One region of the Marinobacter gudaonensis genome, then DNA from elsewhere that is predicted to be linked to it. Evidence: predicted binding sites of a transcription regulator. Region 1 holds the regulator's gene; each other region holds the start of a gene.

Region 1 (4,211 bases):
TGTCGACCAGGAGGCGGCAGCCCTGCGCGGCGATGCCGAGCCCGACGGCTTTGTGGTCAATGGCAACTACCGGTCGTTCGACGAAACCGGAAACCTTGAGATCCGGTTTGTAAGCCCGCGGATAGAGCAGTTTGAAGAGAAAAACCTGGCAACCATGGATTCGCCGCGCGCGGAACTCTACGGCGATGCCGACACCCAGCCCTGGATTGTTGAAGCGGATCGTGGCCGGCTGATGCAGAACCGGGAGCTGGTGTATCTTACGGGCAATGTACAGGTGCTCCGCAGCGTCGGTGAACGGGACACCACACTGACGACCCGGACACTGACCCTCGATAATAACGAAGGCGTGGTATACACCGACGCGCCGGTGGAGATCCGGGATGTGACCGGCATTACTACCGCCGTTGGCATGAAGGCATGGATAGACGAGCGCATTCTGGAACTGAACTCCCAGGTGGAAGGATATTATGACACCGGAAACTAATGTACGTCGGCGCCTGGCGGCTGCGCTGGTATCACTGGCGATCATGGCCCCGGCCGCCGCCTTCGACCTCAATTCCGACACGCCGATCAAGGTAACGGCCGATAACGCCCGCCTGGACGATGCCAAGGGGATCGCAACCTACACCGGCGATGTCGAGCTGGAACAGGGTCAGACCCGACTGGATGCCGAGCGGGTGGTTCTCTACCGGGACGCAAACGGGCTCAGCCGGATAGAAGCGTCCGGAGAACCGGCCAGGTACCGCCAGCCAGCCCGCGACGGTAACGGCGAAACCGACGCACGGGCCCTGAACATCACCTGGTCTGCGACCGATCAGCGCATCACCTTTGAACGGGAGGCCATCATTGAACAGAATGGCAACCTGTTCCGGGGCAACATCATTCATTACGATACCCAGGACCGGGTAGTTACCGCCGAAGGTGGCACCGACACAGGATCCGGACCGGGCCGGGTCGAAATGGTCATACAGCCACGCAGTACCGACAGCCGCACTGATTAAACAGGATTCCGATGGCAGTTCTGAGAGCCAGCAACCTGGCAAAAAGCTACAAGCAGAAGAAGGTGGTCATTGACGTTTCCCTGGAAATCCGCAGCGGGGAGATTGTCGGGCTCCTGGGTCCCAATGGGGCGGGAAAAACCACCTGCTTCTACATGATCGTCGGGCTGGTTCCCGCTGATCGTGGCCGCATTACCATCGACAGCCGCGATATCACCCCCCTGCCGATGCACGGTCGCGCCCAAAAGGGCATTGGCTACCTGCCCCAGGAAGCCTCGGTGTTCCGCAAGCTGTCGGTTCGCGACAACATCATGGCCATCCTGGAAACCCGTCGGGGCATGGGTCGCGCCGAGCGGGAGCAAAAGCTGGAGGAGCTGCTGGAAGAATTCCACATCACCCACATTCGAGACAGTGTCGGCATGGCGCTGTCGGGTGGCGAACGGCGACGGGTGGAAATAGCCCGGGCCCTGGCCATGGAGCCGGCGTTTATTCTGCTTGACGAACCCTTTGCAGGTGTTGACCCGATTTCAGTCAGTGACATCAAGCACATCATTCGCCATTTGCGCGATAAGGGCATCGGGGTACTGATCACCGACCACAACGTGCGAGAGACCCTCGATATCTGCGAGAATGCCTATATCGTTTCCGGCGGCCACATTATTGCCTCCGGCAACGCCGATGCCATCCTGGCCAACCAACAGGTCAAGGAAGTGTATCTGGGCGACGAATTCAGGCTGTGATACCAAGTGCGGATTGTTTTGATGACCTGCAGCAAGTAAACTCGGCAAAGAACTTGCTAGGGTAAATGAAACCCAAGGCAAGTAACCGGCATATAACGACTTTTTACTGGCTAAGGCACGAAGCGCTGATGAGTGACGGATCCTGAACCATGGTTATGAAAGCCTCTTTACAGTTAAAGCTGGGTCAGAGCCTGACCATGACGCCCCAGCTGCAACAGGCGATCCGGCTACTACAGCTTTCCACCCTGGACCTTCAGCAGGAAATCCAGCAGGCACTGGAATCCAACCCGATGCTGGAAACCTCCGAGGACGATGACCACCCTGACGCCTCCTCCGAAGGCCCGGAATCGGGCGAATCCGAATCCTCGGAACACACCGCCGAATCCCCGACCGAAACCCAGACCGACTGGGACGAAAGCGAGAACGGCCCGGACTGGGCCTCGGAAAACGACATCCCCGACAACATCCCCGATGACCTGCCGGTCGATACTGCCTGGGACGATATTTACCAGTCCGCACCCGCGCCGGCGGCCCGTAACGACGACGAGAACGACCACGATTTCGAGACTCGCAACTCACCGACAGAAACCCTGCAGGATCACCTGGAGTGGCAACTGAACCTCACGCCCATGAGCGAACGGGACCAGGCCATTGCTCATGCCCTGATGGATGCGGTGGATGAGCGCGGCTACCTGACCAGCTCCCTGGAAGACATTCACGCCGGGCTGCTGGATGAGGCTGAGGAAGATCCCCTCGAACTGGACGAAGTGGAAGCGGTGCTGCACCGCCTGCAGCACTTCGACCCACCAGGCGTCTTCGCCCGGGACCTTCAAGAGTGCCTGCTCATCCAGCTCAACCAGTTGCCACCGGACACTCCCTGGCTGGCCCAGGCCCGGCTGGTGATCACCCACTACATCAATCTGCTGGGCAACCGTGATTACGCCCAGTTGCTGCGACGCAGCCGGCTGAAAGAAGATCAGCTCAGGGAAGTACTGGCACTGATTACCGGGCTGAACCCGCGGCCGGGCGATGTCATTGACCGCGCCGAGCCAGACTATGTAATTCCAGACGTGATTGTGCGCAAGCACAACGGCCGCTGGCGGGTGGAACTGAATCCGGAAATTGCCCCGCGCATTCGGGTAAATGCAAGCTATGCTTCACTTATAAGGCGTGCAGACAGTAGCGCCGACAACACCTATCTGCGGGACCAGCTGCAGGAGGCGAAGTGGTTTATCAAGAGCCTGCAAAGCCGGAATGAAACACTACTTAAGGTGGCCACGCGCATCGTCGAGCACCAGCAGGGGTTCCTGGACCATGGAGAGGAGGCCATGAAGCCTCTGATACTCTCGGACATTGCCCAGGCCGTGGAGATGCATGAATCAACTATCTCAAGGGTCACTACCCAGAAGTACATGCACACCCCGAGGGGCATTTTCGAACTGAAGTATTTCTTCTCCAGCCACGTAAGCACGGACGAGGGCGGCGAATGCTCCTCAACGGCAATCCGGGCCATGATCAAGAAGCTGATTGCCGCGGAGACGCCCAAAAAGCCGTTGAGCGACAGTAAAATTGCAGCCATGCTAGGAGAACAGGGAATCAAGGTTGCGCGACGCACCGTTGCCAAATACCGGGAGGCCATGCACATTCCGCCTTCCAACGAGCGCAAGCGGCTGGTCTGATCCCTTACGGGGAGCGGCACGCAACGCAGTATTCGCCGGCGCCAAGGGCGCCTGCACCCAGACCGGCTCTCCGGAGCCGGCACGATGACAACAGGAGACGCCTATGCAACTCAATATTTCAGGCCATCACGTAGAACTGACTCCCGCACTCAAGGATTACGTTTCAGAGAAGTTCGAGAAGCTCGAGCGTCACTTTGACCACATCAGTAACTGCCAGGTTACCCTGGAAGTGGAAAAGGTGCGCCAGATCGCGGAAGCCACACTGCACGTGGTTGGTGGTGAGATTCACGCAAAGGCGGAAAACGAGGACATGTACGCGGCCATCGATGCCCTGATCGACAAGCTGGACCGCCAGATCCTCAAGCACAAGGAAAAGAATGTAGACCGGATGCACGGAAACGGCTCTCGTTAACCGGCTGTTATGGTGTAATTCATACAATCGAGCTGCGACACGAGTGACGTGTCGCAGCCTTTTTTTTAACGGAAACCCAGTCGATCCATGAGCGACACATCCCTGACCATAGACAACATTCTTGCGCCGGAGCTGACCCTATGCAGGGTCGCGGCCTCCAGCAAGAAACGGGCCCTGGAGTTTATTGCCGAGCAGATAAACCAGCAGGACAACACGCTCAGCGAAACCCAGATTTTCAACAATCTGATTGCCCGCGAGCGCCTGGGCAGCACCGGCATTGGCCAGGGTATTGCGATCCCGCACTGTCGGCTTGAAGGGCTGGATCACGTGGTGGGCGTGCTGATGACCCTCGAGGAAAGCGTCGACTTCGACGCCATCGATA
Region 2 (4,211 bases), 1.5 Mb from region 1:
GCTGTATGTTCTGAATCCTCTGGATTTCATTCCCGACCTGATTCTTGGATTCGGCTTTATCGACGATGCCGGCGTGGTGGCACTGTGCCTGAAGCTGGTGGAATCGGATCTGCACCGATACGCGGCCTGGAAAGAGCATCAGGTAGAACCGGAGCCGGTGGCCAGCACAGATTGATTAATTTCTGAACTGGCGGTAATCTCAGCCGCCTCACCGAAACCCCCGTTCAGCCCCTGGAGTTCCTGTGGATTTTGCCACTCTCATAGGCCTTGTCGGCGCCATTCTGATCATCGCATCGGCGGTTATTCTCGGCACGTCTCCGTCCGTGTTTATCAATCCGCCCTCGCTGCTGATCGTGGTCGGTGGCACGCTGCTGGTGGTTCTCGCCAAGTTCAGCTTTGCCCAGTTTTTTGGCGCTTTCAAAGCGGCTGCCCGGGCCTTCAAATTCAAACTTCCGGAAACCCAGGCCAGCATCGAGGAACTGGTGGACGTGGCGCAGGTCGCCCGCAAACAGGGCGTGCTCGGGCTTGAAGGTCGGGAAGTCAGCACACCTTTCCTGGGCCAGGGCATCCAGATGCTGGTGGACGGCCAGACGGGCAAAACCATCAAGCAGTTGTTGAGCAAAGAGCGGCTGATGACCCTCGACCACAACCGATCCGGCGCCAAGGTATTCCAGGCCATGGCCGACGTGGCTCCTGCCATGGGCATGATCGGCACACTGGTCGGCCTGGTGCAGATGCTGTCGAACATGGAAGACCCGAAGTCCATCGGCCCGGCCATGGCCGTTGCCCTGTTGACCACCCTCTACGGCGCCATGATCGCTACCATGATCGCCACACCGATCGCCGACAAACTGTCCCTGCGCATGACCGAGGAAGCGCGACTGCAGTCCCTGTACATCGACGCCCTCGTGGCCATCCAGGAAGGCACCAACCCCCGAATCATCGAACAGATGCTCTCCAGCTATCTGCCGCCCAAAGAGAGGGAGAAAAACGGAGAGGCGGAAACCGCCAGCGGCTAGCCATGGACGAACTGCCAGAAGAGGAAAAACCGGGCATACCGGCCTGGGTGGTCACCTTTGCAGACCTTATGTCGCTGCTGATGTGCTTCTTCGTGCTGCTGCTCTCCTTCTCGGAGATCGACGCCCAGAAGTTCAAGCAGATTGCCGGCGAGCTGTCCAAGGCGTTTGGCGTGCAGCGCGATGTGCCTGCCCTGGAAATCCCCAAGGGCACCAGCCCGATCTTCGACAAGTTCTCGCCTGCGCCACCGGAGCCGACCTTGGTCAACGAGGTCAAACAGACCACCACCGAGGAAGCCCCCGAACTGCAGACCCTGAAAAGCCCCACCGATGTTGCGGTAGAGGCGGCCATGGACGAGCAGATGCAGGAAACCATGGATGACATTCTCCAGGTGCTGGAGCCCGCGATTGCCGATGGTCGTATCAACGTCAGCGAGGATCAGCGCCGAATCGTGATTCGGGTCGAGGAAAAAGGCTCTTTCCCATCGGGCTCCGCTGAGCTGACCTGGGAATTCGAAGGTCTGCTGCTGGACATGGCGGAAGTCATCGAGGGCATTCCGGGGGACCTGACCATCGAGGGCCATACGGACAACGTGCCGATCCGCACCGACCGGTTCTACAGCAACTGGGATCTATCGGCCGCCCGCGCAGCTGCGGTCGCCAACGTCCTCGTGGCCCGGGATCAGGTTGAACCCACCCGGCTGAAGGTGACTGGACTGGCTGATACCGAGCCCCGGGTGCCCAACACCTCACCGGAAAATCGCGCCAAGAACCGGCGAGTGGAGATCATCATCGACCTGTCCGGCCCGCTCCAGGAACGGGAAATTCAGCTACGCGAATTGATTGATGCCGAATCGACCAAGGGGTCGTCCGAGATTCGCATTGAGTCGGCGCCGGCCTCCGGCGACATCAACTGGTAAAAACCGACCATTTTGGTGCGCACTGACCCGGTACGCACTTGTTTAGTGCAAAAAAACCACAGAAACCGCCCCGGCAACCTCCACCATTTCCTCCAAGGCCCTTTCCGCTCTTGAAATGCATTGTTTTGGAACAGCTCTTGCTTTGCATGCCCTCCAACAATGCACAACCCCATCAAAAGGCCCGAAAGAGGCCGAAAACACAACATCAGGAGCGAAAACCCGTGGACATCACGAGTGCAGTACATACCCTGACCGAAAGCGCCAACACGCTGTTCATCCTCATCGGCGCCATCATGGTGCTGGCCATGCATGCCGGCTTTGCCTTCCTGGAAGTGGGCACCGTCCGTCACAAGAACCAGGTCAATGCCCTGGTGAAGATCATGACCGACTTTGGCGTTTCCGCCGTGGCCTACTTCTTCATCGGCTACTACATTGCCTACGGCAGCCATTTCATGACAGGAGCGGCCGAACTCACCGCATCGAACGGCTATGAACTGGTCAAGTTCTTCTTCCTCATGACGTTTGCGGCGGCCATTCCGGCCATCGTTTCCGGTGGTATCGCCGAACGTGCCAAGTTCTACCCCATGCTGATTGCCTCCGGACTGATCGTGGCCTTCGTGTACCCGTTCTTTGAAGGTCTGATCTGGAATGGCAACTACGGTTTCCAGTCCTGGCTGGAGAACCAGTTTGGTGCATCCTTCCACGATTTTGCCGGCTCTGTTGTGGTGCACGCCGTCGGTGGCTGGATTGCCCTGGCCGCGGTGCTCATGCTGGGCGCCCGCAATGGCCGTTATCGGAATGGCCGTGTGGTCGCGTTTGCGCCCTCCAACATTCCGTTCCTGGCCCTCGGCGCCTGGATTCTCACGGTCGGCTGGTTCGGCTTCAACGTGATGTCCGCGCAAACCCTCGACGGCATCAGCGGACTGGTGGCGGTCAACAGCCTGATGGCGATGGTCGGCGGCATCCTGGTATCCATGCTGCTGGGCCGAAAGGACCCGGGCTTTATCCATAACGGGCCCCTGGCCGGTCTGGTGGCGGTATGCGCGGGCTCCGATCTGATGCACCCGGTCGGTGCGCTGATCACGGGCGGCGTGGCCGGCGCCATCTTCGTGTACCTGTTTGAATGGGCCCAGGCCAAAATCGAACGCCTGGACGACGTGCTCGGTGTGTGGCCACTCCACGGTGTCTGCGGCGTCTGGGGCGCCATCGCCTGCGGTATCTTCGGTCAGGAAGCCCTGGGCGGTCTTGGCGGGGTCAGCCTGATGTCCCAGATCCTCGGCTCCATTGCCGGTGTGCTGGTGGCCTTCGTGGGAGGTCTGATCGTGTACGGCGTGATCAGCGCAATCTCTGGCCTGCGCCTGACCGAAGAGGAAGAGTTCAACGGTGCCGATCTGAGCATTCACCGCATTGGTGCCAATGCCGTCGAGTAAGCAGTCATCCAGTCAGTCACGGTAACCGGTGAGTTCCATATAACCGACACCTGCGTGGCTGCCCGTGACGCTCACCGGGCTCTCCCAGTAGGGATAGAGCCCGGTGTTCATATAATTACCCCCGGGCGCCGACACAGTCAGTTGCACGCCCAGGTCCAGCACCTCCAGGCGCCATCGACGGGGCACGCCCTTTGGGTTCGGATCCATTGGCGCGATTCTCAGTTGATCAGCCCGCAGCGCCGCGGGCTCGCCCTCCGCCGGAACCCAGGTGCCCGCCTGAAAAGCGCCATCGTCCTGCCTCAACCGGAAGGCCATCAGCTTGTCACCCGAATCCAGGTGCAGGGCAAACCAGTCCCAGCCCTGCTGGCCGGGCTTGAGAAACTGACTGCTCCATTCCCGGTCGAACCAGCCCTGGCCGGATACCTCGAAGACCTGGTCCCCCAGCCTTACCCGGCCCTCGATGGCCAGATCCACCAGGCTGAAATACATGGAGCCTTCGCCACTGTCGGATTTGGCACTGAATCCCTGGTTACCGTGGGCCACCGGCGCCCGGTTCTGGTTGAGCGTGAGGTCGTACGACCATTTCCCGGCGTCCACCTGCAGTCGCCAGCGCTTGTCGTCGAGGGTGGTCAACTGCCAGTCGTCCAGCCACACGGACATTGGCGCTGCCCGGGCGCCGGCCTGGCCGATATCGCCCCGAGCCAGTTTTTCGGCGAACACATGGTTACCGGAGTAACTCACCGCTGCGTGAGCCATCCAGGCGGCGTGAAGGGGCCAATCGGTGGCCGGTGGCGGTTCGGCGCCGGCGGGCCGGGGTCGCAGGGCCTGGCGGAACTGCGTCCATT
Region 3 (4,211 bases), 950 kb from region 1:
GGATGTAACACCGGCAACCGACCGGTCGGCCGTGACGTTCACATCACCGTTCACGGTATCGGAATCGCTGTTGCCGTTACCGTCCGCAAAGCTGTAGCTGAGGGTTTCGCCCTGGTTATGAATCACCCGCAGAACATTGGTACCGCCGGAACCGGCCACAATGGAGGCGGAGATCGCGGTCTCGCTGGAGTTGTTGATCGAATCCACCAGGTCCTGCAGCGAGTTGATATTGGAGGTATCGAGAGTCAGGGGCGAACCGTTGATATCCAGACTGAAGGTAAAATTGCTGGCACCGCTGATGAAGGCGTCGTTCAGATCCTGGGCGCCGTCGAAGGTGACAGTCGTCGTTGCCGACGCGCTCATCCCCGGCGCGTTGTTGATCTCGGCCGCCGCTTCCCTCGCCGTCGAGGTTGCGGTCAGATCAACCGGAAAGTTCGGAGTGCCGTCCGTATATTGAACATCAAAGGTCTCACCGGAAATTGCACTGAAAGCCAGTGGCCCGATGTCCCGAACGCGGGTTTCGAGCACGCTCTGGCGCGAATCCAGGTTCAGATCGGAATCCAGGTTGGTGGTCCGCCTCGGCGCCAGGTTATCGGTCTCGATCTGCAGGTCGCCGCGAATGCCTGAGAGGTTGCCGTCTTCATCTGCGGTATAGCCCTGCACCCGCATGTTCTGGTTATTGATGACAAAGCCTTCCTTGTCGATCGAGAACTGGCCGGCGCGGGAGTAGCGAATTTCACCGCCATTATTGAGGATGAAGAAACCGTCGCCGCTGATGGCCATATCAAGGCCATTGTCGGTGAAGCTGATGTTGCCCTGACCGAACGACTGCTTGACAGCCTGAACCCGCACGCCATCACCAATCGGGTTGGTCCCGGCGCTGAGAAAGCCACTGGCGTAGAGATCGCCAAACTGGGCCTTGCTGCCCTTAAAGCCCACGGTGCTGGCGTTGGCAATGTTGTTGCCGGTGACGTCCAGATCCACCGATGCCGCGCGAAGGCCACTCAAACCTGTATTAAATGCCATGGTTAACCCCCTGGTGTATCACCGGACTCAGTTAATTTGTTTCACATCAGACAGGGCAATCGAGCCCATGCCTGCAAGATTCAGAGTTATGGAACCGCCCTGCCCCAGGGACACGCTGTCAACGTTCGCGCTCACCATGGTGCCCAGCTGCTGGGGACCATCGGGGTAGGAAGCCTCGGCAACAATCCGATAGGGACCTGGCGGCAAAGGATTGCCGTTACCGTCCTGGCCATCCCAGCGGAACGACACCACGCCCGCCTGGCTGCTGCCCATATCGATCTGCCGCACCCGCTCGCCGTTCTTGCCTTCAATCGACAGGCGAAGACCTCCGGTGGACGCCGGTACCTCGATGGTGCCGGTGATTTCACCTTCTGCGCCCAGGATGCCGAACTGGGAGGGTGCCAGAACCGACTTGCCCACCATGGCAGAGGCCTGTAGCGCCTGGGTGGAGCGGAACTGGCCCACCACATCCTCCACCGTACCGGACAGATTCTGCATCTCCTCCAGAGAGCTGAACTGGGCCAGCTGGGAGATGAACTCGCCGTTGTCCTGGGGCTCCAGGGGATTCTGATTCTTCAACTGCGCCAGCATGAGCTCCATGAACTCGTTACGGCCCAGTTCACTGGTACCGCTGCCTGTCTGCTTCTGCTGCGCCCGGTACTGGCTCAGAACATCCGACGCGTCTGTTGCATTTACTGCAGTCATGATTTGCTCCTCACCGAATTACTGCTGACCAAGCGTCAGAATGCGTTGCATCATGGACTTGGCGGTATTCATGACATCCACGTTCATCTGGAAGCTCCGGGACGACGACATCATGTCCGCCATTTCCTCCACCACGTTCACGTTCGGGTAGAACACGTAACCGTCCTCGTTCGCGGCCGGATGGTGGGGCTCGTAGCGCATCTGCAGCTCTTCCTGGCTCTCGACAATACCGTCCACACGCACGCCCGCTCCGGGGCCCTGATCGGCCGCCATCGGGAAGTTGCCCTGGCCCGGGTTCATCATCGACTGCTGGATGGCGGCAAATACCGGCTTGCGGGCCCGATAGGTGGTATCGGTGCTCGAGCTGGCGGTCTCTGCGTTGGCAATGTTGGATGCGGTGGTGTTCAGCCGCAGTGATTGCGCGGTCATGCCGGAACCGGCGATATCAAAAATGCTGCCCAGTGACATGAGAAATCTCCTTCGCTAATCCTGTGGCTTACTCGCCCTTCAGGGCCTTGGTCAGGCCGCTGAACTTGCTGTTCAAGAACTGAAAACTGGCCTGGAAATCCATCGCATTACGCATGAATCGGGTCTGCTCCTGCTGTGCATCCACCGTATTACCGTCCACAGAGGGCTGGTGCGGCACCCGGTAAAGCAGTTCGCCGTCAGCACCCGCGGTGGATGTATCCATATGCGCATCATGGGTTTTGCTCATATTGAATCCGCTCATGGACTCCTGGGCCTTCTGCATCATCGCCTGGAAATCAACATCCCTGGCCTTGAAGCCCGGGGTGTCGGCGTTTGCCAGGTTGTTTGCCAGCACTTCAGCGCGCTTCACACGGGCCTCCACTGCGTGCTGATGAATGCCCAGAGCGTTGTCGAAGGAAATTGCCATGTTGCCTCCAGATACTTCGTCAGCAGAGCGACTCAACATTGCCGCCTGCGTTTCATGACAGGATCAAAGCAAGGCGAATGCCAGAATTCGGAAAGTGGCTGAAAATAGCGGGGAGAGCGGTATTTGCGGGCGGGTTTCCGGCCGCTGGGCAACATCGGGCAGAACGAAGGACGCGAAAAAGCGGCAAGGAACTTCCCCCGAAGAAGGGGGAAATTCCGGCGATCAGGCTACGGCCACTGGCGGACGAACTCGGCCACCTCCGGGCGCGGAATGGCGGGCTTTGCCTGGGCCACCCGACCGGTGTAGAGAAAACCGACGATCTGCTCATGCTCCTCAAGGCCCAGCCCCTCCCGGACGGCAGCGTTGTAGGCAACGGCACCGGTACGCCACATGACGCCAAAACCCGCTTCCTGGAGCGCCAGCTGGACAAAACTCATGCCCACCGCGGCAGACATCACCTGCTCGATTTCCGGCACCTTCGGGTGAACCACCGGGGAGGCAATACCGACAATGATCATCGGGGCCCTGAGCGGCGCCCGACGCAGCTTTTCGATCTCTTTTTCGTCACTGTTGTTGGCACAGGTGGCAGCAAACAGCTGGCCCAGTTTCTCCAGGCCCTCACCCTGTACCACCAGATACCGCCAGGGGCGTAACAGAGCGTGGTCTGGAGCCCTGGCGGCACAGGCGAAGGCCTTCTCCAGGGTAGCGGCATCCGGAGCGGGCGCCTCCAGCCTGGGCTGCGAGGAACGGTTCAGCAGGAAATCAGTAACGGATGTCATAACGGCTCACTGTCAGGTGAATGAAAGAACGCACGCAGCCATCCCATGCCGGTGAATTGTGGCCCGTACGTAATGCTGTTAATCTTTAGTCGTAGTCGAGAACGCCAAACACTCGCCAATAACAAACAAAAAAGCTGACTCGCAGCGACTGTCTTACAACGAAGAGTGGCAACGCAATGAGCAATGAACAAACCTTCAACAGCTTTTCCGAATTCTACCCGTACTACCTTGAAGAACACAGCGATGCCATCTGTCGTCGTCTGCACTTTGCCGGCAGTCTGCTTGTGTTGATCGTGGGTGCCTGGGCACTGACCTCGGGCAAGTTCGTCTGGCTTTTGGCGTTGCCAGTCATCGGATACGGATTTGCCTGGGTAGGCCATTTCAAATTCGAGAAGAACCGCCCCGCGACTTTCAAATACCCACTGTACAGCCTCATGGGCGACTGGGTCATGTTCCGTGACATGCTGATCGGCAGGATTCGTTTCTGAAATGATGAGCGCGCCGCCTGATTTGCGCAACGCCAGCAGCTCCGCTGGCCGGGCGATGGCCATTGAAGGCGCCGGGAACCCGGTGGCCATTCCGCCCATGCCCGATTACAACGGCCGGATTCTCGCATACACGTCCACGGCGGCGATCATCGTCACGGGGGTACTGCAGAATGCCTTCGATTTCTGGCTGCTCTGGCTGGTTGCCGGTGCCCTCACCTGGCCACACATTGCCCACGCCCTGACACGACGGACGTTTCTGCGCAACTCACCACGCATCCGGCAGAAAATGCTGATAGTCGATTGCGTGATCGGTGGCGG
Region 4 (4,211 bases), on a different contig from region 1:
CTTCGTACTTGTGGCCCGGCTGCAGGCCTGGCGTGCTGGTTACTTCGAACTGAATGTCGCCGCTGCCGCTGTAAAATGCCTGGTTGTTCTCAGGGTAATTGAAGGACACGCTGTCATAGGCGGCGCCCTCTCTTCGAACCTCTTCCCGCAGTTTGTCGGTTTCCTGAACCACCTGGGGTTTCGGCAGGGTAATTGTGGTGACCGGTTTGACTTCGACCGCCTCTGAGCCTTCGGACGGTTCGTCGGAGTAGGTGACGTTGCCGTAGGCATCGACGTTGCGATAGACCTCGGCGAATACGGGAGTGGCCAACAAAACAAAGAGGCCGGCAACCAGCCCAGACTTGGGATACATACGCTCACCTTCTATTGGGTTTCCCCGATTATCGGCGGCGCACTAAACCATTTCAACGGCCGGGCACACGGATGTTCGTTACATATCGTTAAGGGCGGCAGGCACTGTGGAGCAGCTCACAAAAAAGCCCCGCACAGGGCGGGGCTTCGATCTGCTGTTCTCTCCGGAGACACGCTCCGGCGAGCGTTTTAGCAGGAGTAGTAGAGCTGGAATTCGACCGGGTGAGTGGTCATGTTCAGCTTCTCGACTTCGCCACGCTTCAGATCCACGTAGCCCTTGATCATGTCTTCGGTGAACACGCCGCCACGGGTCAGGAACTCGTGATCCGCTTCGAGGCAGTCCAGGGCCTCGGACAGAGTCTCGGCAACCTTCGGAATGTTCAGGGCCTCTTCCTTCGGCAGGTCGTACAGATCCTTGTCCATGGCATCGCCAGGGTGGATCTTGTTCTGGATGCCGTCCAGACCGGCCATCATCAGTGCGGCAAACGCCAGGTACGGGTTCGCGGACGGATCCGGGAAGCGCACCTCGATGCGACGGGCCTTCGGGCTGCTCACGTACGGGATTCGGATGGAAGCGGAGCGGTTACGGGCAGAGTAGGCCAGCATAACCGGAGCTTCGAAACCGGGAACCAGACGCTTGTAGCTGTTGGTGGCCGGGTTGGTGAAGGCGTTGATAGCCTTGGCGTGCTTGATGACGCCGCCGATGTAGTACAGGGCAGCTTCGCTCAGACCAGCGTAGCTGTCGCCGGCAAACAGGTTCTTGCCGTCCTTGCTCAGGGACATGTGCACGTGCATACCGGAGCCGTTGTCACCAACCACCGGCTTGGGCATGAAAGTGGCTGTCTTGCCGTAGGCGTGTGCCACGTTGTGCACGCAGTACTTCAGAATCTGTACTTCGTCGGCCTTGCGGGTCAGGGTGTTGGCACCAACGCCGATTTCACACTGGCCGGCAGTACCCACTTCGTGGTGGTGTACTTCAATTTCCAGGCCCATGGATTCCATGGCGGCACACATCGCGCCACGCAGGTCGTGCAGGCTGTCAACCGGCGGAACCGGGAAGTAACCGCCTTTAACGCCCGGACGGTGACCGATGTTGTTGCGGTCGAAGTCTTCGCCGGATACCCAGGCTGCTTCCTCGGAGTGGATGTGGTAAGAGGCACCTTGCATGTCGACGTTCCACTTAACGGAGTCGAATACAAAGAACTCAGGCTCAGGGCCGAACAGGGCACCATCGGCAATGCCGGTGGACTTCAGGTATTCCTCGGCGCGACGGGCAACAGAGCGCGGATCACGCTCATAACCCTGCATGGTGGAGGGCTCCACAATGTTACAGGTAATGTTGACAGTCGTTTCTTCGGTGAACGGATCCAGAACGGAAGTTTCGTCATCCGGCATCAGGATCATGTCGGATTCGTTGATGCCTTTCCAACCGGCGATGGAGGAGCCGTCAAACATCTTGCCGTCGGTGAAGAAGTCCTCGTCCACTTCGGTGGCGGGCAGAGTTACGTGCTGCTCTTTACCACGGCTGTCGGTGAAGCGCAGATCAACCCATTTGACTTCGTGTTCTTTGATCAAATCAACTGTCTTGGACATTGTGCATGCTCCGTTAGTTATACCGCACAGGCGGCTGCATTCATGTTCGTGGTGCCGGATCGCCCGCCCTTGCGGGTTCCGATCGGTTTCTCAGGTTTGCGCAGCTTAGCAAATGCCAGTGACACTTACCTGCAAATTTCGGCTGATTTGGGTAAAGCAAGGTGCTTGCCAATTTTTGGGGCATGCTCCAGAACAGCGCAACTGCGAGGGTTTGGGGCATGGCGTCGGCGCCGAGCCAGAGTCAGTTACGCCTGGCGCACCAAATCAGTGCACTAACATGGTGCATTTATTGTTTGTATGCATCAAAAGAGTGCGGGGTGCGCGCCGTGGCAAGTTGGGTAAAGAATAGGCGTTTTTCTTCATATTAACGACACAGACTTTTCGATATACTGCGCGCCGCTTCATTTTCACCCTGCCTTTTTTTGATCCCGGATCGAAAAGTTCCGTGCAGGGCGCCGGGCAGTCAGTTCCGGCGAATGAATTCATTTTACGGATTTGAGACGGCATGTGCCGGGGCCCTCCCCTGCGAACGACCTTCTCAGGTCATTGAGTGCATGCCGCAGGATACTTTTTGTGATTGAGAAACTTCGTAATATCGCCATCATCGCCCACGTCGACCATGGTAAAACCACTCTGGTAGACAAACTGCTTCGCCAGTCCGGCACCCTTGACCGCAAGGAACTTGAGAGCGAACGGGTCATGGACTCGAACGACCAGGAAAAAGAGCGGGGCATTACCATTCTGGCAAAGAACACCGCCCTGAAGTGGAACGGTTACGACATCAACATTGTCGATACCCCGGGGCACGCAGACTTCGGTGGTGAGGTTGAGCGGGTGATGAGCATGGTGGATTGCGTGCTGCTGGTGGTGGATTCCATCGACGGCCCCATGCCCCAGACCCGCTTTGTTACCCAGAAGGCGTTTGCGGCCGGCCTGCGGCCGATCGTGGTGGTCAACAAGATCGACCGCCCGGGTGCCCGCCCGGACTGGGTGGTGGATCAGGTGTTTGACCTGTTCGATAACCTGGGTGCCACCGATGAGCAGCTGGACTTTCCGATCGTTTACGCCAGCGCCCTGAACGGTATTGCCGGCGTCGACCATGAAAACCTCGACGACAACATGGACGCCGTGTTCCAGGCGATTGTCGATCACGTGCCAGCCCCCAACGTGGACCTGGACGGCCCTTTCCAGATGCAGATTTCCCAGCTGGATTACAGCAGCTTCCTGGGTGTGATCGGCATTGGGCGTATCATGCGCGGCAAGATCAAGACCAATTCCCCGGTGACGGCCATTGGCGCCAACGGCAAGAAGCGTAACGGCCGTATTCTCAAGATCATGGGCCATTTCGGCCTGCAACGGGTCGAGGTGGAAGAAGCTCAGGCTGGTGACATCGTCTGCGTCAGCGGTATGGACGAGCTGTTCATCTCCGATACCCTGTGCGATCCGTCCAATGTGGAAGCCCTGCCGGCCCTGACCGTGGACGAGCCCACGGTGTCCATGACCTTCCAGGTAAACGATTCACCGTTCGCCGGCAAGGAAGGCAAGTACGTGACCAGCCGCAACATCAAGGAACGTCTTGAGAAAGAGCTGCTGCACAACGTGGCCCTGCGGGTGGAAGAGGGTGATTCCGCCGACAAGTTCAAGGTGTCCGGTCGCGGCGAACTGCACCTGTCTGTTTTGATCGAAAACATGCGTCGCGAAAACTTCGAACTGGCCGTGGGCCGTCCTGAAGTGGTCATCAAGGAAGTGGATGGCGTCAAGCAGGAGCCCTACGAAAACGTGATCGTAGACATTGAAGAGCAGCATCAGGGGGCCGTGATGGAGCAGATGGGCCTGCGCAAGGGCGATCTGACCAACATGGTACCGGATGGCAAGGGCCGCATGCGGCTGGATTACACCATCCCCGCTCGCGGGCTGATCGGTTTCCGGAACACCTTCCTGACCATGACCTCCGGTACCGGCATCCTGACCTCTACCTTCAGCCACTATGGCCCGATCAAGGTGGGTGATGTGACCAGCCGCCAGAACGGTGTGCTGGTCTCCATGGCCACGGGTACCGCGCTGACTTATTCCCTGGAAACCCTTCAGAGCCGTGGCAAGCTGTTCCTTGAGCCGGGCCAGGAAATCTACGAAGGGCAGCTGTGCGGCATTCACAGTCGCGACAACGACCTGGTTGTTAACCCCACCAAGGCCAAGAAGCTCGACAACATGCGTGCCTCTGGCAAGGATGAGGTGATTGGCCTGGTGCCCCCGATCAAGTACACGCT

Evidence for each region. The regulator sigma-54, encoded in region 1, starts transcription at its own class of promoters, with help from an activator protein. The targets are predictions, from matches to a motif close to ANTGGCATNNANNTTGCTNT.
Region 2: BM344_RS11760 (ammonium transporter) is a predicted target of sigma-54. The motif match lies at 2,061-2,080, and genes of this name have one in related genera.
Region 3: flgB (flagellar basal body rod protein FlgB) is a predicted target of sigma-54. The motif match lies at 2,692-2,711, and genes of this name have one in related genera.
Region 4: glnA (glutamate--ammonia ligase) is a predicted target of sigma-54. The motif match lies at 2,098-2,117, and genes of this name have one in related genera.

What each region holds. Positions count from the first base shown of each region.
Region 1 is NZ_FOYV01000001.1:1,084,215-1,088,425, forward strand. It holds gene lptC (LPS export ABC transporter periplasmic protein LptC) at 1-484, shown strand, start outside; gene lptA (lipopolysaccharide transport periplasmic protein LptA) at 468-1,001, shown strand; gene lptB (LPS export ABC transporter ATP-binding protein) at 1,013-1,738, shown strand; gene BM344_RS04935 (RNA polymerase factor sigma-54) at 1,888-3,417, shown strand; gene hpf (ribosome hibernation promoting factor) at 3,521-3,829, shown strand; gene ptsN (PTS IIA-like nitrogen regulatory protein PtsN) at 3,917-4,211, shown strand, end outside.
Region 2 is NZ_FOYV01000001.1:2,614,681-2,618,891, reverse strand. It holds gene BM344_RS11775 (YkvA family protein) at 1-175, shown strand, start outside; gene pomA (flagellar motor protein PomA) at 243-1,019, shown strand; gene BM344_RS11765 (flagellar motor protein MotB) at 1,022-1,936, shown strand; gene BM344_RS11760 (ammonium transporter) at 2,158-3,366, shown strand; gene BM344_RS11755 (lipocalin-like domain-containing protein) at 3,379-4,211, opposite strand, start outside.
Region 3 is NZ_FOYV01000001.1:132,560-136,770, reverse strand. It holds gene BM344_RS00700 (flagellar hook protein FlgE) at 1-1,026, opposite strand, end outside; gene BM344_RS00695 (flagellar hook assembly protein FlgD) at 1,054-1,731, opposite strand; gene flgC (flagellar basal body rod protein FlgC) at 1,750-2,199, opposite strand; gene flgB (flagellar basal body rod protein FlgB) at 2,228-2,626, opposite strand; gene BM344_RS00680 (nitroreductase family protein) at 2,854-3,405, opposite strand; gene BM344_RS00675 (Mpo1-like protein) at 3,582-3,893, shown strand; gene BM344_RS00670 (adenylate/guanylate cyclase domain-containing protein) at 3,895-4,211, shown strand, end outside.
Region 4 is NZ_FOYV01000004.1:75,355-79,565, forward strand. It holds gene BM344_RS16305 (DUF4124 domain-containing protein) at 1-352, opposite strand, end outside; gene glnA (glutamate--ammonia ligase) at 541-1,944, opposite strand; gene typA (translational GTPase TypA) at 2,518-4,211, shown strand, end outside.